Regions from separate parts of the Massilia violaceinigra genome, predicted to be linked through region 1. Evidence: predicted binding sites of a transcription regulator. Region 1 holds the regulator's gene; the other holds the start of a gene.

Evidence for each region. Region 1 encodes FNR, which switches genes on or off when oxygen is low (the NO sensors DNR and NnrR bind a similar motif). Its sites were predicted from a motif close to TTGATNNNNATCAA; they were not measured.
Region 2: CR152_RS12035 (OmpW/AlkL family protein) is a predicted target of FNR. The motif match lies at 2,635-2,648, and genes of this name have one in related genera.

What each region holds. Positions count from the first base shown of each region.
Region 1 covers NZ_CP024608.1:6,177,397-6,181,452, reverse strand. The annotation lists gene ccoG (cytochrome c oxidase accessory protein CcoG) at 1-213, shown strand, start outside; gene CR152_RS26550 (FixH family protein) at 233-766, shown strand; gene CR152_RS26545 (hypothetical protein) at 781-1,014, shown strand; gene CR152_RS26540 (hypothetical protein) at 1,061-1,663, opposite strand; gene fnr (fumarate/nitrate reduction transcriptional regulator Fnr) at 1,854-2,621, opposite strand; gene CR152_RS33295 (cation transporting ATPase C-terminal domain-containing protein) at 2,749-3,018, opposite strand; gene rhlE1 (RNA helicase RhlE1) at 3,152-4,056, opposite strand, start outside.
Region 2 covers NZ_CP024608.1:2,631,756-2,635,811, reverse strand. The annotation lists gene CR152_RS33825 (hypothetical protein) at 1-725, shown strand, start outside; one part of gene CR152_RS12040 (IS3 family transposase) at 987-2,018, opposite strand; one part of gene CR152_RS12040 (IS3 family transposase) at 2,021-2,392, opposite strand; gene CR152_RS12035 (OmpW/AlkL family protein) at 2,715-3,326, shown strand; gene CR152_RS12030 (glutaredoxin domain-containing protein) at 3,367-4,014, opposite strand.

The sequences.
Region 1 (4,056 bases):
GGCATCGATTCGGTGCGCCTGGCCACGACCGACCAGGCCGTGCTCGATGGCGCCAGCACGCGCGCGGTGCCGGTGCGGGTGCAGGTCGAACGCAGCGCGGCGGCGCGCGGCGCGGCGGCGCCCGGATCGAACCACATCGAGTTCGAACTGACGGCGGTGGACGACCCGTCGCTCAGCGTGCGTGAAAAAGCCGTGTTCATCGTGCCAAAATAAAGCAAACAAGGAGACCCGCATGCAAACCGCCTCACCTCTGATTCCCTCCATCGGCCCGTGGTACAAGCACCGCTGGCCATGGCTCCTGATGCTCGGCCCCGCCATCGTGGTGGTGGCCGGCGTGAACCTTGGTTTCGTCGCCTACCGCGGCCAGGATGCGATGGTGGTCGACGACTACTACACGAAGGGCAAGGCGATCAACCAGGACTTGCGGCGCGACCGCGTGGCCAGCGCCATGCGCCTGGGGTTCGACGCGCGCTATGATCCGGCCACGGAAAGGCTGGCCGGTACCCTGACCAGCGGCGGACAGGCCTTGAGCGCGCCGTTCAGCATCCACCTGGCGCACGCCACCCAGCCGCAGAAGGACCGCAAGCTGGACGTGATTCCGGATGCGGCTGGGCGTTTTTCGGTGGCGTTGCCGCTGCTGGAACGGGCGCGCTGGCAGGTGGTGGTTGAAGGCGGTAAGCGTGACTGGCGTCTGGCTGCGGCCTGGCACTGGCCGCGCGAGCAGGCGCTGGCGATCAAGGCCGACGCTGCGGACCTTGCTCACTGACCGGGGGAGTGCAGATGCGACTTGCGATGAAAGTGTTGTGGCCCGCCTTCCTGGCGGCGATGCTGGCCGAAGGCTGCTTTTTTGCGCTGTTCGATCCGCGCGAGGCGCTGCATGTGGGCGACATCACGCTCTCGCCGATGGCGGCGTACACCATCGGCTTTTTCTTCTTCTGGACTTTTTGCGCGCTGGCCAGCATGCTGACCTACTATCTGGTCGTGGTGCCGGACGATCCGCATCCGCCGTTTTAGCCTGGATATTTTGTGCGCCGTGCCAAGGAGCGCGAGAGAGTTCGGGTCAAGTGGATGCCGCGCCATCGTCAAACACCGCCTGCAGGCTGGGCGCGTTGAGGCTGCGCTCGAACCACTGTTCAAGCTCTGCCTGAGTGGCCTGACCGATGCGTTGCGTTGCCGGCCCCGGCAATTCGCCGAACCGCTTGCGCAACAGGCTGCCCAGCGCCCCGCGTAGGGCAATGACTTGTCCTTCCGCCTTACCTTCCGCACACCCGTTTTGAAAGCCGATCTCCTCGATCTGCTCGGCGCACGTTGCAAGTTTGCCTCCCATGTCGGCATCCTCCTCCGCGCTATCAACCATAAACAATTCCGAATTGCCGGTTCCGCGTGCCAGCAAACCGTTTACCCATACCTGAATCGAGCGCCGCAGGCTGGCCTGGGGTGATTCCTTGAACCACGTCGTCAGCGCCGGCAAGACGTCTGTTGAGACCTCGGGCAAGAGTGAAAGTTCAAGCCGGAACAGCAGCGCCAGCACCCGCTCGAAGGCCGACAGGGCGACTTCATCGAGCAGCTTGAAGGAAGTGAAATCCGTGACCAGTTCGCGCACCCGTTCCGGGTGGGCGAACAGCGAGCGGTATCCGAGGTCGTGAGGGCGGGCATCGCGCATTGTGGCGAGCGCCCATGCCCCGCCTTTGCGCTGCCTCACGCGTGCGCGGCGGCGTACAGGCCGGAAGGATAAGGCAGGTAGCAGGATGTGGCGCGCGGGGAAGAGGAAAGCCCGTAATTATGTCCTGATAATTACCTGTGAACATTATTATCGCCTGTTGGAAAACTGATTCCCGCAGGCTTGTTGCGACTTACGCCATCGGGCTGCACTGCTCGGTGCCGGCGGCCAGCGCCTTGAGCATGGCCGGGTCGAGCAGGGTCATTTCGCGCTTGTCGACGCCGATCCAGCCCTGTTTCTTGAAGCGCGACAGCAGGCGGCTGATGCTTTCGATGGTCAGGCCGAGGTAGTTGCCGATATCTTCGCGCGACATGCGCAGCTGGAAACTGGTGGCCGAGTAGCCGCGCGCCGCGTAGCGTGCCGACAGGTTGACCAGGAACACCGCAAAGCGCTGCTCGGCCCGCATATTTCCCAGCAACAGCATCACATTTTGCTCGCGCGTGATTTCCTGGCTCATGATGCGGTGGAAATGGCGCAGCAGGGTGGGCACCTCGCCGAACAGTTCTTCCAGGCGTTCGAATGGAATCTCGCACACTTCGCTGTCTTCGAGCGCGACCGCGTCGCAATGGTGGCGGTCGCCGCTGATGGCGTCCATGCCCAGCAGTTCGCCGGCCATCTGGAAACCCGTGATCTGCTGCTCGCCGCCCGCATTGACCTGGTAGGTCTTGAAGTGGCCGAAGCGGATGGCGTACAGGTTGCGGAACGGCTCGTCCATCTGGTACAGGCGCTCGTCGCGCAAGACGCGGCGACGCTTGCCGATGATGTTGTCGAGTCGGGTGATATCGTCGTTTTCGAGTCCCATCGGCAGGCACAGCTGGTGCATGCTGCATCCCGCGCAGCTGGCCTTGAGCGCGGCGACGTTCAAAATGGCTGCGGGAACGAATGGAAGAGGCTGGGGCATAGGGGTCTGACGGTTTGTGGCTTGAGCCGTATGATACCCCAGTGGAACCATGGCAGGCAGGCTAATAGCGGCGCAGCTGCGGCATTTTCCCCAGTACAGATGCCCGAATGGCCATGGTGGCGTTGCATTATCTGCGCAGGCGTTGTGCAAGTCCCAACAGCGCCGACCAAAGAACAAGGGAAAGACCAATAGCGCCCGCCGATACCAGTTGTGCGGCACTTAATGGCGTGAAATGAAACACGGCCGCCAGCCCGGGCACGCAGATCACGACCAGCAGCGCGGCGAGGGCGTTCGCGGCGATCATCCACCGCACCCGGTTGGGCCGGCGCCGCCGATGAGGGGCGCGTCGGGGCGGCGAGGCGGCAGCAGGAACATGGGTTGGCGCGCGGCGTTCCATGCCCGTTGGAGAAGGCCAGGGCGGCAGGCGGCCGGCAGCGCGTTGGGGCCGTCCGCGGCGAGGCGGATCGTTCAAGATATCAATGACTTACCAGCAAGGCTTGATGTGGCACGAGCGTGCCGGGATCGGCTACTTAGCGCGGGCGGAAACGCACGTCGACGGTCGAGACCTCGCCCGTGATCTTGGCTTTCTTCGGCTTCTTGGGCTTTTTCAGCACCTCGCCGGCGGTGTTGGTCACCGGCACCCGGTGTTCGGGCGAGAAACCAGGCTCCTCGATCCGCTCCAGGGTCTGTTTGGTGAGGATTTCGATGGCGGCAAGCAACTGCACTTCGTCCGCGCACACCAGCGACACCGCCTCGCCCGAGGCGCCCGCGCGGCCGGTGCGGCCGGTGCGGTGAATATAATCCTCGGCCACGATCGGCAGGTCGAAATTGACCACCTGCGGCAAGTCGTCGATGTCCAGTCCGCGCGCGGCCACGTCGGTGGCCACCAGGATCTTCGCTTCGCCCGCCTTGAAACGGTCGAGCGCGCGCAATCTGGCCGGCTGCGGCTTGTCGCCATGGATCGAATCGGCCGCGATGCCCTGCGCCTGCAGGGTCTCGACCAGCTGGTCCACGCCCTTGCGCGTCTTGACGAACACCAGCACCTGGCCCCAGCGGTGCTTTTTCAGCAGATACAGGAACAGTTCCGGCTTGCGCTTCTTGTCGACCGGCACCACCCACTGGCGGATGCGCTTGACGGTGCTGTTGCGCGGACTGACCTCGATGCTCAGCGGGTCGATCAGCAGCTTGCCGGCCAGCGCGCGGATCTCGTCCGAAAAGGTGGCCGAAAACAGCAGGGTCTGGCGTTTTTTCGGGAGCGCGGCGAACACGGCGTCGAGCTCGCGCGAAAAGCCCAGGTCCAGCATGCGGTCCGCTTCATCGAGCACCAGCGTTTCGAGCTGGTCGAACTTGACCGCGTTCTGGCGGTACAGGTCGAGCAGGCGGCCGGGCGTGGCCACCAGCACATCGAGGCCCTTGCGCAGCTTCATCATCTGCG
Region 2 (4,056 bases), 3.5 Mb from region 1:
TAGTTGCCACTCATGACTGTGACCTTGCACAAGATCCTGAATTGGAGCCTCACATTGAACTTGTGGTTGGTTGTCAGGGCGATAAGGACGGCAACTGCACCCATGCCAAGAACTCCCGAAAACTTCACGTTGAGTTTTCGGGCGCTAAGGCTTTCTGGGGAGAGTTCGATGCGGTTTCGAAGGTCGCCGTCGACAAACTGGCATTGAGCCGGTTCTTCCCTTGTACTGAAACTCGACTGACCCCTGAAAACCACGCCATATTCCAAATGTGGCTGGCGAGCCGTTATCGCCGATCGGCATTCCCCGATGAATTTGAACGCCGACTCACTTCAAAAGAACTCAAGTTGGCCGAAAAAATCGCAAAGGCAGTTAAACCTCATGGGGAATTAATTACAGGTGTGTTTTTTGACGTAGACGAAGGCGAAGACTTGAAACGAGAGGGTCCCGATGACACCTATGTCCTTGACATCACTATCTTACACGCAGCAGACCCTGATTTTATGAAAGCGGAGGCGGCGGCAATGAAGGCCGCACAAAACATCGAAAGCGCATTCAACGAAAAACTGTTCATCCCTACCAAAATGTGGCAACAGATCGAATTGCGTTCATGTGAAGCGATCTCCGAATCCGTTCTTTCCTACCAAACGTTCAAGCAACTTAAACGCTGGCGACTGGAGCACATGAGCCTTGCTGCTGAACCTCAACAACCAGTGCTGCCAGAATAATGTCACACTTACTGCGCCAGCTCCACCGTTAATGGCCAGCCAACTCATATCACCCGCATCTCCCGAGTCGTTTTTGAGAGAGAGAGCCCCAAGGGATCTTATCCGACGCAATCGACTTATGCGAATTTAGAAACTGATTTTCGGCCTGCTGCTCAGTGTTAAAGACAACGGAAGTATCCTATTTGCGGCTGGGACGGCGCCGGAGCGTGTCAATGATTTTGAAACACCATATTGAACTTGTGAGAGTCTAAATCTCGGGTTTCAGGCGGCCTTTTTCTCAGTGGCCGGTGGGTTGATCCAGGCTGCAGTTGGCAGTCTTTGCGTCTGCGGCATGCGGTGCTTGAAACGATTCGGCGTGCGCTGGAAGGCGTCCGCCAGAGTGGCTTGGCGTTGTTTGCCCACTTCGGCCGCGCGGCCCGTGTGGACGCTCTCAGGCGTCATCATGGCGATGCCGGAATGGCGATGCTGGTGGTTGTACCACGTAAAGAACGTGGCGCAGTGAACGCGCGCATCGGCCAGCGATCCGAAGCGTGCAGGAAACCCCGGCTGGTACTTCATGGTCTTGAACTGCGCCTCCGAGTACGGATTGTCGTCGGAGACGTAGGGCCTGCTGTGGGACTTGACGATGCCCAGGTCTGACAGCAGCGTCGCTACCGGCTTGGAACGCATGCTGCTGCCCCGGTCGGCATGCAAGGTCAGCGTGCCTGGCATGATGTCTTCCTTCGCGGCGGTGTCGGCAATGAGTTGCTCTGCCAGTTCGGCGGTTTCCTGCTCGGCCACCATCCAGCCGACGACGTAGCGGCTGAAGATGTCGAGGATGACATACAGATGGAAACACGTTCCTCTGACCGGGCCCTTCAGTTTGGTGATATCCCAGCTCCAGACTTGATTGGGCACCACGGCCAGCAGCTCCGGTTTGGCGTATTCAGGATGACGCAACTGGTTGCGGCGCTCGCGCACGGCAGCACATCCTTGCAGCAAGCGGTACATGGTGCGCACCGAAGCCACGTAGCGTCCTTCGTCGAGCAACTGGGCGTGGATCGCTGCCGGCGCGCAATTGGCGAAACGAGGGCTGTTGAGCACGTCGAGCACGACGCGGCGCTCCAGCTCCGATAGCGCCAGCGGTGGCCGCCGCGCGGGTGCTGCGACGCAAGCAAGCGGCAGCGTGCAGACGCGGCGCGCGGCGCGGTCCCGATACAGGGCGCTGCGTGGCAAACGCAAGGCCCGACAGGCAGCGGCGACGCCGACGCGATCAGCCAGGTTGTTGGCGGCGTCGATCACTTCGGCTCGCTCAGTCTGTCGCTGGTACTCAGTCCCAGCAGAGTGGAAAGTTTTTTTTGGACGTCGATGATCAGGTCCGCCTTGACCAGTTTGGCACGCAGGCGCTCGACCTCTTTTTCCAGTTCCAGCACGCGCCGCGTTTGCGCGGCGGCGGGATCTGCTTTCGGCCCGCGCTTGCGCTCCAGTGCTGCCGCTTCTCCGACGGCTTGACGCTGCTTGCGCCATGTCGCCAAATGCGACGAGTAGATGCCCTCACGCCTGAGCAATGCGCCGATGTCACCTGGTGCCGCGCAGGCATCGGCGGCGGCCAGAATGCGCAATTTCTCGGCTGCGGAAAAGGCACGCCGCTTGGCCGTCGGGACTACCTCCGGATCGGGGCGCTGCACTTCGGAGGACGCTACGTCTTTCCTGTCATGGGAAGTTGCTGGGGTGCTGATTTTTTGCTTTCTGTTGTGCATGTTGGGAACCTACCGCTGTACTTTAAATTAATCGGGTAGGTGTCTCAAGTTATATTGACACAGGGGGCGCGCGCAGCGCACGCCTGGGCGCCGCGGTGCTGCAACCGATCCTGCGATCGCTGCGTCACCCGGCTTGATCCGATACGGCTTTTCATCATCACGTCGATTTTTTGATTCACATCAACGATTTTGTTGAGGCCAATCAATAGACTTCTTCCATACCCAATGACAAACGAAGAAGGAAGTTGTGATGAAGAGCAAATTGTTAGCAGTCGCAGTCAGCATGCTGGGCCTGGTTGCCGTTGAAGCGCATGCCCAGGACGGACAATGGCTGGTGCGCGCACGCGCCGCGCACCTGAACCCGGCCGATAAATCGACACCGGTCGGCGGCGTCGGTGCATCGGACCGCATTTCGGTGTCCGGCAAGACCATCCCGGAAGTCGACGTCAGCTATTTTTTCACGCCCAACCTTGCGGCCGAGCTGGTGCTGACCTATCCGCAAAAACACGATGTGATGCTCGACGGCGCCAGGATCGGCACCTTCAAGCACCTGCCGCCAAGCTTGCTGGGCCAGTACCACTTCAACCCGATCGCCCAGTTCAAGCCTTACCTCGGCGCCGGCATCAACTACACGCGCATCTCCAAGGTCAGGCTGCTGAACGGCGCGGGCGAGCTGGAAAACGATAGCGTGGGACTGGCCCTGCAGGCCGGCGTGGATTACAGGATCGATAAAAACTGGTCGCTCAACCTGGACATCAAGCGTCTCAATATCCGCAGCGATGTGATGATCTCCGGCGCCAGGGTCAGCACCGTGAAGGTCGATCCGGTCCTGATCGCCGTGGGCGCCGGTTACCGCTTCTGATGTAACAGGGCGTGCCTGCCGCAGCAGGGCGCCCTTGCCGTCAGCGCAAATTGGCCTGCGGTTGTTTCGTCAGTTCCTCGACGGCCGCCAGGATCTCCGCTTCCTTGTATCCGCCAAAGCGGCGGTATCCCACATACGTGAGCGGATAGCCGCTGCCTTCGAGCGCGTTGTAGGCAATGGCGCCGGCTTCCGATGCCTCGACATCGACATCTTCGAAGGGGATCTTCTTTTCCTCGAACAGTTCGCGCTGCGCCTTGCAGTAGCCGCACCATTTGGTCCCGTACAGCACCACCTTGGGCTTGTCCTGCGCATCGAAATGGTTCGCCATGACGATAAGCTCGCGCCGGGTCAGCGCATCCTTGCCCAGCACTTCGCCGAGCATGCCGGCCAGGGCATGTACATCGTCGCCGACGGCGCGCTGCTTGCCGGCGATGACCGTCGGCAGTGCGTTCACGCGGTACTTGTTATCCGGCTCGGTGAGGACCACCTCCTGGAATGTCGGCACGCGCTTTTTCAATTCGTTGCGGATCTTGTCGCAAGGGTCGCCGCATTCGGGGCTGGTGAACAGCATCACGGTCGGCTTGCCATCCTTGTCGAACGCGCCGCTGCCGCCGCCGGACAGGCGGCCGGTTTTGTAGGCATAGAAGGCGCCGCCGGCGATCAGCGCAAGGAACAGTATTTTTTTCATGAGGAATCTGGTGGATAACAGGGCTGCGTGTGAAGCGTTCGC